One region of the Oceanobacillus sp. HCA-5259 genome, then DNA from elsewhere that is predicted to be linked to it. Evidence: riboswitches for the same ligand, from Rfam matches in the RefSeq annotation. Region 1 holds a riboswitch; the other holds the start of a gene.
The links. A riboswitch is a leader RNA that binds a small molecule or an ion and turns the genes downstream of it on or off. The one in region 1 is predicted to bind FMN.

Region 1 (8,238 bases):
AAATTAGTGCTCAATAACAGGAGATTAATTGTAAATGAGATATGAAGTAGCGCGCCGATACTGATGTATGTTTTTATGTGAAAAAACGTCCACGATTTTTTAAAAATCGTGGAAATGAAATAATGGAACAGAGACTATACAAAAAAGGAAATGATCGAATGAAAACAGAAAAAGAGAAAATGATAGCTGGAGAAATATACAATCCTGAAGATCCATTGTTAGTAAAAGAGCGGAAGGAAGCAAGGCGAAGGGTTAGAAAATATAATCAAACTTTAGAAACGGATGAGGAAAAACGAGTTGAAATTTTAAAGGAATTACTTGGCTCTACAGGGGAAAATATATATATGGAACCGAATATACGGTTTGACTACGGATATAACACCCATGTAGGTGAAAATTTCTATGCGAACTTTGATTGTACAATTTTGGATGTATGTGAAGTGAGAATTGGTGATCATTGTATGCTCGGGCCGGGTGTGCAACTTTATACAGCGACACACCCACTTGATCCGGTAAAACGCAATTCGGGTATAGAATATGCGAAACCGATTAAGATTGGAAATAATGTCTGGATTGGTGGTAGTGCAATAGTAAATCCGGGTGTAACGATTGGTCATAATGTTGTTGTGGCTTCAGGAGCAGTAGTGACGAGAGATGTGCCAGATAATGTTGTAGTCGGAGGTAATCCAGCTAGAATTATTAAACATATTGAGGTAAATGGGTAATCGGATGTAAAAGAAATGATGTCTAATAATTCAAATATAGAAGGGATTTGCAAGATTTTCGACCATAAGCCCACTGAACTTTACGGATTCATTAATATGGCGGAAAATCACGATATAAGCACTTTGCGGTAAAAGATAATCTAGTATACTATCGCCTTGTTAAATGAAATAAATCTAAAAAGAGAGAGGGCTTGCCGAAACGATGAAATGGATAGGAAAGAAAAGTATTATTTTTATAAGCATACTTACTTTACTTTTATTAGTAGCTTGTCAGGGAGGATCTGATGATAGTGACTCTGCTTCCGGGGAAAAAGAGGAAAACGATGCATCTGAACTGACAGAAATTGTCGGGATTGATCCCGGTTCTGGAACAATGAATATAGCAGCGGAAACGGTAGAAGCGTACAATTTGGATCTAGAATTGCTGCCGAGTTCAGAACCAGCGATGTTAACGGAACTTCAAGGTGCAATTGCGAATGAAGAACCGATTGTTGTTACACTTTGGGAGCCGCATTGGATGTTCAGTGAATATGATTTGAAATTCTTAGAGGATCCACAAGGTACTTTAGGTGAATCGGAAAATATTCATACAATGGTAAGACACGGTCTTGAGGAGGAGCAGCCAGCAGCTTTCAAGCTCCTAGATAACTTTTACTGGGAAGTAGAAGACATGAATGAAGTAATGTCCAAGTTTGGTCAAAGCGATGAAGTAGAGCCACGCGAGGCAGCGGAAGAATGGATTGCAGATAACCGGGACAAAGTCGAAGTTTGGACGGAAGGAATAGAGCCAGTTGATGGAGAGACTATTGAATTAGGCTATGTGAATTGGGATACGGAACTATCATCAACGAATGTTGTTGCTTTAATGCTTGAAGAATTAGGTTACACGGTCGAATTGACTCCACTTGATATGGGTATCGCATTCGAAAGTCTTTCAGAGGGAGAAATCGATGGCATGCTTATCGCTTGGCTTCCAGTAGGGGCTGCTACTTATGCCGAACAATATAAAGATGACATTGTTGACCTCGGACCAAATTTAGAAGGTGCCCAGCAAGGATTTGTCGTCCCGGCGTATATGGATATTGATAGTATTGAAGAATTGCCGACGAAATAAGGGGCTTGTCACCTTATTGGATTTTGGTGAATGATGTTGAAGGTCAGATAAGCTATCTGGCCTTTTTTCAAGACTTATTTTGCTACCCTAAATGATTTGGAGGTTAATACATAATGGATGTTGAACAATTATGGTCAGAGGTTTTAGAAAGGATTCAAAAAAGAATTCAAAAGGCAAGCTATGATACATGGTTTAAGAATACAAAAGCCGTTGAAATGAAGGACAATCTCTTAATGATAGAAACAGCTAATGAGTTTCAAAGGGATTGGTTGGAGAATCGATATAAGGAGCAAGTTGAGGAACTATTGTATGTACTAACTGGTGAAAGATTAAAGGCTTCCTTTACTATTGGGGAAAAATGATGATGACAAGTTCTACAACTGAAGCACATTCTCAAACGAAGTATATTGATGTATCAGACCTGCTAAAGAAAATTGAAAACCTTGAAAGAAGAGTAAGTGAATTAGAGAAAAAATGAAGTTTTTTGGAACGTTCTAATTTTGAGTTAATAATAAGGGATTTTAAAACGCACTTTTTTCGTCTTAACAGACTGAAGAAAGTGCGTTTTTGTAGGATTATAACAGTTCCTTATTTTTCTTATAGGAACGCTTTAAGGAAATATAACTCGATAAAAACGATACTACACTGACACTTATCAATAAGCCTAAAATTTCAACCCAATTGTTGAGACTCGAAGGTATATTAATGAAAATCAAATACAGTGCCATAAAAATAATAACAAATCCAATTGTTCTAATGCATATCACTCTTAACTCTTTTTTGTACGCATGTTTTGTGGCAATATCTGTATATTCCATCCCGGCTAGTATATATCTTCCTGTTACATAAAAGAGGAAGATGGCAATGGCTGCCAATAAGACAGTTTCCGTGTCCAGATTAAAAAACTTGTTGCAGATCATCATTACAATAAGGGAAAGAAAAAGGATAATTGCTCCTTCCGTGAAAAAGTAAAGCATCTTTTTTTCCTTATATTCATCATCCGGTAATAGAAAGGATATCCAAGATTTCATTGCGTATCGACCTCCCAGAATAATTCGTCCAATGTTTTGTTAAGTGACTTTGCTAAATTAATACAGAGCTGGAGACTAGGATTATATTCCCCTTTTTCAATGAGCCCAATTGTTTGCCTGGTGACACCAACCTGGCGCGCTAGCTGCTCTTGTGTCATGGAATTTTTAATTCGAGTAATTTTTACGTTGTTTTTCATTTGTCACCCTACTTACGAAATGTAAGATATAGATTTCTTTTGTAATTTATATCTTACATCAGAGAGGAGGGTAAAGTCAACTGTGAAATAAAAAATGTACGAATTAGACCAACATTCAGGGAGGGCTGACATTCAATAAATCGCGTTATAAAATTAAAGAACCCTCCAAATCAAAAATTGGAGAGTTCTTCATGCAAGCTGTTATGAAATCTGCTTCATCAAATTCGCCATCTCAATAGCTGCTGTTGCAGCATCCCAACCTTTATTTCCGGCTTTCGTTCCAGCCCGCTCAATGGCCTGTTCAATTGTATCGGTCGTTATGACACCGAAAATAACAGGAATACCATCTTGCATATTAATCGCAGCCACACCTTTAGAAACTTCACTACATACATAATCAAAATGTGGGGTAGAGCCGCGGATTACTGTACCAAGTGTAATAACTGCATCATATTTTTTAGATGTTGCTAACTTTTTTGCGACGATTGGAATTTCAAAAGCTCCTGGCACCCACGCAACATCAATATCATCTTCATTTACACCGTGTCTGCGTAAGGCATCTTCAGCTCCTGCGAGTAGCTTACCGGTAATAAAATCATTAAACCTTCCAACGACAATCCCGATTTTTAAATCGGTTCCTACTAAATGACCTTCGAAAATATTACTCATTTTTCTTCTCCTTCAATGTTTTTCCTATTTATTATCAAACGAAACTTCATTCAGTAGAAGTTTCGACGCACAGAACATGTTAGTGTCGACGTTGCGAAACGAATCGCGTTTTTAGTCGACTGCTCCTCCCCCACTGAATTCGCTTTCGTGAATCAGTGTGTTAGTGTCTGTTATCCCCCGACTAGATAGATTTGATTACTCTCTCTATTTTGAGACGGAGCTTTACGAACGATTTCACCGTGATAAAAGAACCTTGCTCGATTTGCGGTATTCTACTAAATCCTTAATTGTCAAAATAACTAAATTAAAGTGCTCTGCAACTTTTTTCAGTTCCGCACCGCGCGCCATTGTTCCATCTGGGCTCATAATCTCGCAAATTACCCCAACTGGTTCTGCACCAGCAAGCTTAGCTAGATCAACTGCAGCTTCGGTATGACCAGGTCGTTCCACAACACCGCCACTCTTTGCAATCAGCGGAAAAATATGCCCAGGTTTATTAAAATCACTAGCTTTGGCTTCAGGATCCAACATATTTAAGATTGTTGTTGAACGCTCAAAAGCTGAGATCCCGGTATGTGTTGAAACATGGTCAATCGACACGGTGAATGCAGTCCGGTAAGGGTCCGTATTCTCCGGCGCCATTAGGGTTAAGGAAAGCTGCTTTGCTTTTTCTTCTTCAATAGGAACGCAAATCAACCCTTTTCCTTCGTTTGCCATAAAGTTAATCATTTTTGGTGTTGCAAATTTTCCTAATGCGAGAAAATCGCCTTCATTTTCCCTGTCCTCATCATCTACTACAATAATTGCTTTCCCTTCTTTTAACTCCTCGATTGCTTGCTCTACGGTTGCGTACAATTTATTCACCTCATCCATTTAAAAATCCACTTTCAGCTAGGGTTGCCTTCGTAATTCCATTTGTTGCTGGTTGTTCTGATCTTTTAGAAAGTAAATTCTCCATATACTTCGCGAGCATGTCACATTCGATATTCACGAAATCACCAAGCTGTTTCTCGCCAATAATCGAGTCTGCTTGCGTGACAGGGATTAGGGAAATGACAAATCCATTACCTGTAATTTCAAATATCGTTAGTGAAGTGCCATCGACCGTGACAGATCCTTTATCAATAGAATATTTCAGCAATTGTTGATCTGTCTTGATTTCCATGTATTTCGCATTTTCATGACGGCGAACAGAAATGATTTCTCCAGTCCCATCGACATGGCCACTGACAAAATGACCGCCAAATCGACCATTCGCTGCCATTGCCCGCTCTAAATTAACAGGGCTCCCGATCTGTAACATATGGAGCGTTGTCGCTTTAACCGTTTCGGGCATAACGTCAGCCGTGAAAAAGCCTGGTCCATGTTCATGGACAGTTAGACAGACACCGTTCACCGAGATACTGTCCCCGAGATTCACATCGGACAGAACTGTCGTACATGCGATTTTAAATTGTAATGAATTGGGATTTCGTTTAATGGATTGGATTGTTCCAATTTCTTCCACAATTCCAGTGAACAATGAAATAAAACCTCCTTCTAGAGATCACGTGTAATCTTCTGTTTTTGTAAAATAATGTATTTGAATTCTTTCCACCGCGGGGCGTTTGGGTGGTAAGGAAAGAGTTTGATTGGAGTACGGTTTTTATAAACATGCATACATTTAAGAAATACGGAAATATGCGAGGATGCATAAAAGAATTCCGTTTGTTCTTGCATATGCCATTAGGAGTAAGGCTTCTGTTGTAACCGTATCAATTAAAATGCGCGATTGAAGCTATTTCTCTATATTAATTTACTCTCTGCAGCTCCTTTCTGTTTTAAAAGAGAGAATACTAGAATCGGCATCGCATAAATTTTCGCAACAACTTCTCCCATCCAGACTGTAACTGTCGGTGCTGGAATTACACCAGCTCCACCGTCTCCTAAAGAGTACGGGTCACGGACTTACAAGCATAACACTTGAACACCGCCGGTAAGGAGTTTCACCTTGCCCCGAAGTTATTGGAAAATATTATACTACTATTAAAGTATCATGTTCAATAAAATGTGGCAACTGGATGTACCTATTTGGCGAAATGGAAATACGTTTATCCCTAACTCTATGATATTCATTTATTCCTCATTTTCCTTATACAATGCCTCCATTTCCTCGCCAATTTTCATTAAATAGGATTCTTGTTCAGAGGTAAGCATGGTAGGGAACTGAAAATCCATTGTCTCCTGATCCATTAACTCCTGTGCCTTTTCCAGTTCCATCGCAAAGGCTTCTTTATCCTCAACATGTCTTGTTGCCAGTTCGGTTAGTCCCATTAGTAATTCAAAAGCTTCTGGTGAATTTGCAGGGACATTATCTTGCATCAATTTTTCTAACTTAGCTAGCCAATCAAGCATTTCCACGTCCAGTAGTTGCTGGTATTCTTTTGGCAGGGAAAAGTATTCTTTAGCAACCGATTCCGGGAGATACTCTTTCGCCCATTCCTTCAGATCTTCCTCATGTTCCATTTGAAAAAGTAAAGAACTTAACACTGTCCAATTGATTGATTTTCCTGCCTTGAGTAAGTTTTGTACTCGCTCGACAGCTTCGATTGCCTGATTTAATTCATCCCGCTTTTCGGTTAAAAGTTTATGCTGCAAAGGTAATGATTTCTCGAGCTGCACAGCACAATCCATTTCATCTTTTATGAAATCTTTGATCTCTTGTAATGGATAGCCCAAAAACTTTAGTGATTGAATTTGTTGCAGCTTCGCAAGTTCATTTAATCCGTAAAGTCTGTGGCCTGATTCATTTCTTTCAGTTGGTACGAGTAAACCTAACTCTTCATAAAAACGTAAGGTGCGTACGGTTATTCTGGCCTGTTTGCTGAACTCACTGATTGAAACCTAGGTGCTTCATGATTCATAAAAAATCCCTCCATTTTATCAGATATTAAGGGTCTGTAATCCCCCACTGAATGAGTTCCGCTTTATTGTTAATTATAAGTTATCATGTATCGTAACGGAGGGGGCAAGGGGGAAAGGCTAATTTGTTTGGAAAATCGAGAGTAATTCTGAAATTGCTATAGATTTAATACTAAAAAAACCTTAAATAAATGAGTACTGTAGAAATCCAAACTACTTGAGATGGCATTCTTTGCAAAAAAAGGTGTCTTCGCCTGAACGACTCCGAATTCGTTAATTTCGTGTACATAGAAGGCGCCTAATCGGATGAACGACTCCGGTTCCGTTAATTTCGTGTATTTAGAAGGCGCCTAATCGGATGAACGATTCCGGTTCCGTTAATTTCGTGTATTTAGAAGGCGCCTAATTGCGTGAACGACTCCGAATTCGTTAATTTCGTATACATAGAAGGCGCCTAATCGGATGAACGATTCCGATTCCGTTAATTTCGTGTAATTAGAATTCATCTAATTGCCTGAACGAATTGGATTCCGTTAATTTCATGTACATAGAAGGTGCCTAATTAATTCCGTCATGCTCGTACAATTAAAAGATGGTCTAACCACCTAAAAGAATCCAATACCTAACGTTTAGGTCGATTATAAAGCATCTAAAAAAGGAAAAGGACATGCAAATTAGCGCACGTCCAACTATCATTCTACAAATTCATGTCCTGCTAGCATCGTTACAATTTCATTCTCAATTTCCTGCATCGCTTCACTAGGACCTAAATGATTATTAATCAGAATGGAAAAAATAAGTTTTTCTCCGTCTAGACTCGTCACATAGCCAGATAATGTAGACACTCCCGTGATCAAGCCTGTTTTTGCTTTTACATTTCCTTTGGCGGGTTCTGTAGTCAAACGATTACGTAATGTCCCACCCACAAGTCTATCTTCTTCTCCAGCAACAGGCAGGGAGTCCTCAAACGCGTCAAACCAGCTCTTATTCTGGATTTCATATAAAATTTGCGCGATATTATTTGCTGAAATCAGTGTCTTATGTGACATTCCCGAACCATCACGAAGGAGGAAGGATTCTCGTTCCACACCAAGTTCCGTCACGACATCTTCCATTACTTCAAGACCTTTATCCCAAGTCCCTGCCCCGTGGATTTGCTTCCCCATTTCCTTCGTTAAAGTTTCCCCAATTCCATTGTTACTTAATTTCATAAAGGGTACGAGTAACTCGGAAAGTGGAATGGATTTTTTACTAGTAATGATCTTGGCTTGTTCGGGAGTCGCTCCCGTCACATCACGGGATTCATCGTTAAATTGAATTCCCTCTTCAGCTAGAACATCACGGAATACAGTAAGTACATACCCGGCTGGTTCCCACACCGAGACCCAAGAACGTGATACTGTTCCGTCTACAGGCATTGTTCCTTCCACGATTATGTTATTCGTCCCATGCTCCCGCTCAATGGAAATCTCTTGAGCCTCTCCTGCTTGCACGAGTTTTGTCTGATTGACAATTGTGACATAATCGGTTTCGGGAATTACCCTGACTTGGGCTTTTCCTTCTGCATTTTTGGAAGACATCACCTCAACAATCACTGTTCC
Region 2 (8,238 bases), on a different contig from region 1:
ATTTTCTTCGTCAAACTGAAAAGCTTGGATGATTCATTTGGGCCGATGGAATTCTTTACGGCTGCTATTTTTTCTTCAAGCTCTTTCATTTGAATATCGATCATAACTATACCTCCGATAAATACCACTAAAAAACACCTATAACCATTTTATGCTCTTTTCATCACTTTCTCAAGAAAAGGACCGTTTTTTGATAATTAAGCCAAGAAAATGGAACATAGCAGGAGATATGGAGGAAAATAAAAGAAATTGACACTTGTCCTTTATTTTCATAAGATTAATAGGATAGCGTGGAGGGGGAACATTTATGGATACTGTTAATAAAAATTCAATAAAAGAGGCATTGAACGAGAAATCAGGCTTTGACGTCTGGTGGCGCTTGATGCGTCCGCACACACTTACAGCATCGTTTATCCCTGTATTCGTCGGTACGATGCTTGCTTATCATGATGGAACCATCAACTGGACCTTATTTCTCGCCATGCTCGTAGCGTCCTTATTAATTCAGGCTGCGACAAATATGTTTAATGAATACTATGATTATAAACTTGGTCTAGATACAGAGGAATCAGTTGGGATCGGCGGCACGATTGTTCGTGATGGGATAAAGCCGAAAACAATTCGAAGTCTTGCTATTACATTCTATGGAATTGCTGTTATTCTTGGTGTTTATATTTGTATCGAGTCAAGTTGGTGGATTGCTATTATCGGTTTAATATGTATGGCAATCGGTTATCTATATACTGGAGGACCTATTCCAATTTCATATACACCACTTGGTGAGTTGTTTTCCGGTGTACTAATGGGGACAGTCATTATCGGCATCACGTATTTCATCCAGACTCTAACAATTACGAGTGAAGTAATTTGGATATCGATTCCAGTTACCATTTTTATCGGCAGCATCAATTTATCCAATAATATTCGGGATCGTGACGGGGATAAAGCTGGCGGAAGAAAAACTATTGCTGTACTGATCGGCAGGAAAAAAGCAATTACCGTGCTTGCAGTACTATTTAGCATTGCTTACGGCTGGACATTAGCTTTAATTATTGCACGTCTCTTGCCTATCTGGACACTAATCACTTTCCTTAGCGTACCGAAAGCCGTAACTGTCATCAAAAACTTCCGTGGTAAGACCGAACCACTCGAAATGATGCCCGCAATGATTGCAACTGGAAAAACGAACACCATTTACGGCTTCTTACTTGGAATATCCCTCGTCATTGCAGCATTTGTCTAAGCGTGCTTGTCACTGCTTAATTTCTTGAATGTTGCCTGAATGAAAAGGAGCGATTTTGATGAAGACCTATCTTTCGGATGATAAATTAGCTTATTTCCGTAAGCGGTTGCTCGAGTTAAAAGCGGAAACGGAAAAGCTTTCCAGTCAATCTACTAATAAATCACCGAACGACTCGATCCAAGAGCTGTCTGATTATGGCAATCATCCAGCTGACCTGGGTACAGAACAGTTTGAACAAGAGCGTGATGCTGGAATGGAACTCGTTCACAAGGAACGGTTACAAGCGATTGATGATGCGCTGGAGCGGATTGATAATAAAACGTATGGTATGAGTGTCGTATCACAAAAGCCAATACCGGAGGAAAGACTTGATGCTATCCCAACTGCAAAAACACTTGTAGAAGAAGAATAAAAAAACACACCTAAGAATAGTAGGCAGGATCATTCGCCAATGACCTTGCCTACTATTCTTTTTAAAAAGTACAGCCCTTGCCAGATAATCAGGTTCTATTATATTTCTCCAAAACATGAAAAAAGGTTCAGCCTCAATTATTTGAGATGAACCTTTTTTGAATGTATATTATGCAGCTAAATTTGTTTGTTTCTGTTCAATCCAGCTGCGCATTTTTATGAACACGGGAACAAATAACATTCCGACAATAATTCCTTTCAGCAAGTTAAATGAAAACACCCCAACAAGAACGGCGCCCCACGCCATTTGTTCACTCATATCCCATCCCATAAACCATGCATAAGCAGGCAGAATAACATAATAATTTAATACAGACATTCCAACTGCCATAACGATTGTTCCTGTAACTAAGCCGGAAACGATCGATTTTACACCTTTATGGAACTTATGATAAATAAGTGAAACTGGAAGGACAAACATTACACCTGCAAGAAAATTAGCTAGAACACCGACCGGGTCTCCTGATCCAGACACCGCGAAATAAAGCACGTTCTTAATGAGAACGACAGCTACACCAGCAAGTGGTGAAAAAATAAGTGAAGCCATCAATGCCGGTACATCACTAAAATCAATTTTTAAATATGGTGGTAGGAACGGCAGCGGGAAATTCAAGAAAAATAAAACAAGCGCGATTGATCCTAGCAGTGCTAAAATAATAAGTTTTAATAACTTTGAAGATTGCTTTGCAGATTTTTGCATCTCCATCTTCCTCCTTCATCGTTTGCTAACCGATTCTAACTCGTGATGAAGGATCGCCTTGCCATTTTGACAACTCTTCTGTTCCAGCGTCTTAAAATTTCTTTTAAGACAGAAAAACCCTAAAGCCGTAAATGGGGCTTTAGGGTTTGGGAATACAAGAGTAAATGAAGGTACACGAAAAAGCACCTTGATTTGGCTCGACATCTTCTCCCATCCAGACTGTAACTGTCGGTCCTGGAATTACACCAGATCAACCATAAGAATTGAAATTATGGTTCGCGGACTTAGAGTAAGTATACCCCTCACCGCCGGTCGGGAATTGCACCCTGCCCCGAAGATTAGAATCGATTATTCAATTACTAACAATAAGTATACTACATTTTTAATAAATTGCAAGAGACGTGCTCAAGCAAAGAAGGAAGTGTTCTTACAGTAAGTGTTGACTTTCACACAAGGGTATTAGAGCGACTAAGCCTCTGGTAAGCCAATCGGAATTCTTCTTTATCGGTTGGAGGAGTGTGAAGTTTGATAGCTGCTCGTCGTGTTGCAAGCTAACTCAAGAAGTAATATATTTAGGCTTTGCTGAAGTGCCTAATAAATTTTGTTAACCGCAAATTCCTAAGCTTATCCAAGAAAAAGGTGCGGCAAGATCGCCGCACCTTCCCCATCATTCATCTGTATTAATAAATAGTTTCCCGTCTGTTTGAGCTCTTGTTTCATTCCCATAATCATCGACTGCGATTACTTCGATAACTGCTCCTTCTGCAACAACATTGCTTGTTGCTGTCCAGTAGCCGACATAATGTCCTTCAGATGTTTCCATCATCGGTAATTCAGTCGGGTTGGAATTCACATTCGTGAGCGGCATATGGACGACAAATGTGGACTTTAAGCCAGGCTCACTGTCAAATTCGAACTTCACGCTTTCCCCTGCACCCAAGTACACATCTTCTTCAGGCGTCAGATTCTCGATTGCAGGAGGTGTGAAGTCGACATCCAACGATACAGCTTCAGACGTTGAATTGCCCGCCAAGTCGGCCGCTGTAACTTCAATGTCATTTATCCCTTCATCAAGAATAATTCGCAGAGAGTAATTCCCATCATCAATCTTAGCGCGCTGTCCGTTTACCTCGACATAATCAAGATTAGCATCCTCAACTGTTCCTTCTACCGTAACAGTTTCACGATTTGTTTTCTCGCCGTCTTCAGGATTGTCGATGGTGAGTGCTGGCGCTTCTGTATCCAAGACAACTGTTACAGGTTCGGATTCCATAATTTCTGTATCATCCAGTATGGTGACCGCAACCAACTCATTATCACCTTCCGCAAGCGTTGCAGGAATTGCAAATTTACCGTCATCTCCAACTTCAACTGTATCTACTTCTTCTCCATTATTTACTAATTTAATGAAGGTAGTCGGTGAAGCAGTACCTTCTACAGTAACTTCTGTTTCATTCGTGATTAGTCCATCTTCGGGAGACGTAATGACCGCTTCTTCCACCTCGTAGTTTACTCTGGCACGGATCATATAGTTCCCTTCATCTGCCGGGGATTGATTCCATGCACCGCCTACATATTGGAAGCTTCTTTCTGCGTTCGGCCCGTTTTCATCTGTTGCTAGACCCGGTGCATTTGTATTCACATCTCGTTGAATATAGACCATATAGAAATCACCATTTACTTGAATCGCATGTTCACTTAAGTCAACAACCGTCCACTCATCCAGACTCCGAATTGCCTCTGCTTCAACTGGACCGGCAATTCGCTCACCTGGAGTGCCATCCGGCCCACTTGCATCCCATACCTCAACGGCAAATTCCGTACCTCCTGGAACTGGCCAATCGTCATCATGGAATTGGAAAACCCCATCCGTTACAATTGCCGATTCTTGTCCTTCATCAAGGGACATACGAACTGCCCAGCCATTACCAGCATCATAGAATGCACGAGCATTTTCCGCTGTTCCATCATCATAGCCAATCTCTCCGCCCGGAACGGTGTAGAAAGGTTCTAATTCAATATTAATCGTACCATCAGAAGTAAAGTCAGCTTCTACTTCTGCTCCATGATAGCCACGAGCTAGTACTTTTAGCGTATATACGCCTTCATAAGCAGTGATCGTAAAGGAACCATTTTCATCTGTCGTAACCGCTTCCACATTCGCATCTTCTACAATTAGAAGTGTAGCGTCTGCAATTCCCTCACCAGTTACTGCATCAGTTACCGTACCTGAAACGGTGTATTCATCTTGTTCTTCTAGAGTAAAGTTAACTGTTGTAGATTCATCTGCCTCGACTGTTACATTTTCTTCTGCAGGATGATAACCATAACTTTCTGCAACTACGGTGAAGTCACCAGCAGCATGAGTAATAGAGAAGGACCCATCTGCAGGATTCGTATTCACTGACCTTCCGCTTTCAAGCACGCTGACAGTCGCAGCCAATGGTAAAGCGGCAGGTGTAATTGCATCTTCTTTAACCGATTCTTTTTCATCTGGAAATGCTGGTTTTAGTTTATCAGGATCAATTGGGGCCTTCTTCATTCCGATACTATTAAGGCCTAACAATAATCCAGCGGAAGAATTCATTCCGATGTTCGGTGCTTGTGCTGACTCACTTCTTGACGTATCAGCAAGCCCAACATCATCAATATACCAACCATCTCGGGTAATGCTGATGTCAGAAGTCAGATTAAATCCGATATAAACTCTTTCCCCGCTATAATCAGATAGATCAATTTCCGACTCAATCCAGCCATCGGAAACATTAGTGATTCGCTCTAACTGTTCCCAGTTTTCCATATCACTAGAAATATACACATGCCCGTAATCCCAGTTATTCTCGAGATTGTACCACTGGCTGTATTGTAAATACGCTTCTCCTTCAGGTAAATCAATCGGCGGCATGACTAATGTTGAATTTTCATAGTTATTATAGGTTCCGCTTAAATTTGTTGCATACACATTTTCACCGGAAAAGGCTTCACCCGGTCCGGAAGTTGGGATTCCGTGTTCCCAACTGCTATTTTCTCCGAATACCGTCCATCCGCTAGGTGCCTTTTCAAAGTCCTCAAAATAACCTACTGTAATTCCTGGTTCTACCGTTACACTGTAGGAATCGGTTGTTACCGAATTATTTCCGAAATCATTGATTTCAAAGTGATACTCAAATGTTCCCTCTTCAATATCCTCACCTGGAACAGTTACCGTGTACTCACCTGACAAATGATCTCCAGATACCCGCTTCGCTTCGATCCGGTTATCTTCGTAGACAAGTTCTACAGAGGTTACACTTATATTATCTTCTGCAGTAATTGTTACATCAAGATCCATACCCGCATATATCACTTCAGGGGCATCATGACTATAAGTTGGTGCTTCTGTATCCTCTCCATCTTTACTTACAGCCCCATCAATGACACCTAGTCCGGAAACAACGGAAGATACTGCTTCATATGCATCCAGCAGTCCGTGGCCATATCCGTTATTCGGTGACTCAGGGAATGTATCGTCCGTTAATGGTGTTGCCGTAGTAGATAGAATTTCCTCGATTTCATCAACTGTCAAATTCGCATTTGCTTGTTTTATTAACGCTACAGCTCCTGAAACGGCTGGTCCTGCCATCGAAGTTCCATTCCAACCACCTTCATACCCACTGCCAGGTACACTTGAGCGAATATTCACCCCTGGCGCTGAAACATCAGGCTTAATCTCGTCATAAGGAGATGGTCCTTGTAAAGAGAAATTAGCTAAATCATCATTAACATCCGTTGCGCCTGTCGCAAAAGATTCCGGGTAGTTTGCCGGGTTAGCAACCGAACCTGGCCCACCTGGGTTCGTTAATGTTACATTACCAGCTGAGAATTCAGGAAAAATATTTGCTGCGCGCCAGGCAATGACAACATCCCGATACCATTCATCCATTCCCGAACCACCACTCCAAGAGTTATTCACTACATCAGGAGCTTGCGAGACATCTCCGCCTGGAGCCATAATCCACTCAGCTGCAGCAAGTAAATCTGTATCCGTTCCACCCGCTGCCGTAAATGCCTTAACAGCAATCCACTTCGCACCAGGAGCGACTCCAACTTGGTTCGAACCATCCGGCTCAGACCCGACCATCGTCCCGGTTACATGTGTACCATGTCCGTCATCATCGTACGGAGTATCCTCTCCGGCCGTAGCGTCAAACCAGCTATACGTGTGATCCGCATCACCCGTGCTTGCATCATAACCGCGGTACTTTTCTTTCAATGCTGGGTGGTCCCACTGAACGCCAGAGTCAATGCTCGCCACAACCATGCCTGTTCCATCGATCCCCATTTCCCAAGCAGCTGGAGCACCGACCCGTTCAATGTTCCATTCGACATTCGCAAGTTCTGCTTCTTCTTTTTCCGCTCTTTCCGATACCGTTGTGTTCAACTGTCGAACTTCATTTGGCAGTAATTTTTCCACTTCAGAAAAAGTAGCGATTTTTTCGGCAACCTCTTTCGTAGCTGTGACTGCCATGCCGTTCACAATATGATAGGAAACAAAATCCTTGGCATTTCCGTTTTCAATTTCCTGTTCAATATACTCTGTCACGTGCTGCTGTGATGCAAAGGAAGTTTCTTTTAATTCAGCAATTACAGCTGATCGTTGCATATGTTCTGCTTGACTCAGTGATAGATTTGATTTTGCCGCATCTTCTCTCATCTTTTTCGCTACATCTTCTACTGCAGCCTTATCTGTAAACTTGACTAGAAAAGTAACAAACTCATCATCTTTGAAACTCTCCAATAGACGCTCATTCACTTTCTGTTCTTGAAGCTCACGCGAATCATTCAACGAATGGCTAACTTCGCTTTTTGATTTCGCAAGTCCGGCACCCGGCAGGATGAGTGATACGATCATGACTACAATTGCTGCAATACTGAAAGCTTTCGTTCGTCTTTTGCGCTTAACTCTCAAAGATTTTTCCTCCCTTTTTAAAATTTCTTTCCGGAGTTTCGACGTTTTATTAAATCAACCTCCCCTTTTTTTAAATTTGTCGATTTCCCCAGAAATTAGCGACAGGTAAATTCTAGGTGTTAATCCTAGTATAGTAGGATTAGCTACAATAAAGTGTCGAATTATGTCACTATTTTACCGGGTCCTCAAAATTGATAGATATGCATTATATTTTCCTCTTTCTCTTCATGGGCCTTTCGATAGAAAATAGGAGGATTTAATAGAATTCATGTTATTTTTTCTATAATTCATGGAAAAAGGACTGCAAATAGAGAATTTCAAAGATTAGCGAACAGAAAAATGATAGATTTGACCTAACTGATACATAAGAAAAAGGCCTTTGTTTTCTAAGTTTAAGAAAACAAGGCCTTTTCTCCTGTATTTGATCACTGTTTTTAACCAATTTAGTGAGACTCTCCTCATACCTTTTTTAATTGGTAGGTCTATCCGCCACTAAACTATTTCACCTTTAATCAAGTGGGTTTAAGCTCTCGTCACCTGAAAGGTTTGAAATCATCTCTACAAGCAAGGTAATTTCTTCTTCTATATCTTTAATACTTGTCGTTTCTACCGGGGAATGCATGTAACGTAATGGCAGGGAAACAAGGGAAACAGGGACACCTTTTCCAGTCAAGCGCATTCGGTCTGCATCTGTTCCTGTATGCCTTGGAGTCAGCTCATACTGTACGTTCAGCTGTAAATCTGCTGCCGCTTTTTCGAGAAGCTGGTTTATTTTAATATTAATCGGTGCACCTTTTGCAAGTACTGGGCCGCCTTCAAGCTTAATATCTCCATATTTATTCTTATTCACGCCAGGATAGTCTGTTGCAAAAGTCA

Region 2: it holds a riboswitch for FMN, as region 1 does, so the genes downstream of both, WKU33_RS01410 (ECF transporter S component) here and ribE (riboflavin synthase) in region 1, are expected to answer to the same signal.

Annotation. Positions count from the first base shown of each region.
Region 1 is NZ_JBBKBV010000014.1:8,038-16,275, reverse strand. It holds gene WKU33_RS09730 (sugar O-acetyltransferase) at 159-725, shown strand; gene WKU33_RS09725 (glycine betaine ABC transporter substrate-binding protein) at 928-1,839, shown strand; gene WKU33_RS09720 (DnaA N-terminal domain-containing protein) at 1,953-2,201, shown strand; gene WKU33_RS09715 (DUF3278 domain-containing protein) at 2,415-2,870, opposite strand; gene WKU33_RS09710 (helix-turn-helix transcriptional regulator) at 2,867-3,067, opposite strand; gene ribH (6,7-dimethyl-8-ribityllumazine synthase) at 3,269-3,736, opposite strand; partial or broken gene ribB (3,4-dihydroxy-2-butanone-4-phosphate synthase) at 3,974-4,591, opposite strand; gene ribE (riboflavin synthase) at 4,602-5,258, opposite strand; FMN riboswitch at 5,599-5,743, opposite strand; gene WKU33_RS09690 (MerR family transcriptional regulator) at 5,852-6,613, opposite strand; gene dacB (D-alanyl-D-alanine carboxypeptidase/D-alanyl-D-alanine endopeptidase) at 7,330-8,238, opposite strand, start outside.
Region 2 is NZ_JBBKBV010000002.1:21,924-30,161, forward strand. It holds gene WKU33_RS01395 (isochorismate synthase) at 1-104, opposite strand, end outside; gene WKU33_RS01400 (1,4-dihydroxy-2-naphthoate polyprenyltransferase) at 308-1,243, shown strand; gene WKU33_RS01405 (hypothetical protein) at 1,302-1,655, shown strand; gene WKU33_RS01410 (ECF transporter S component) at 1,824-2,414, opposite strand; FMN riboswitch at 2,613-2,757, opposite strand; gene WKU33_RS01415 (S8 family serine peptidase) at 3,082-7,362, opposite strand; gene WKU33_RS01420 (M20/M25/M40 family metallo-hydrolase) at 7,871-8,238, opposite strand, start outside.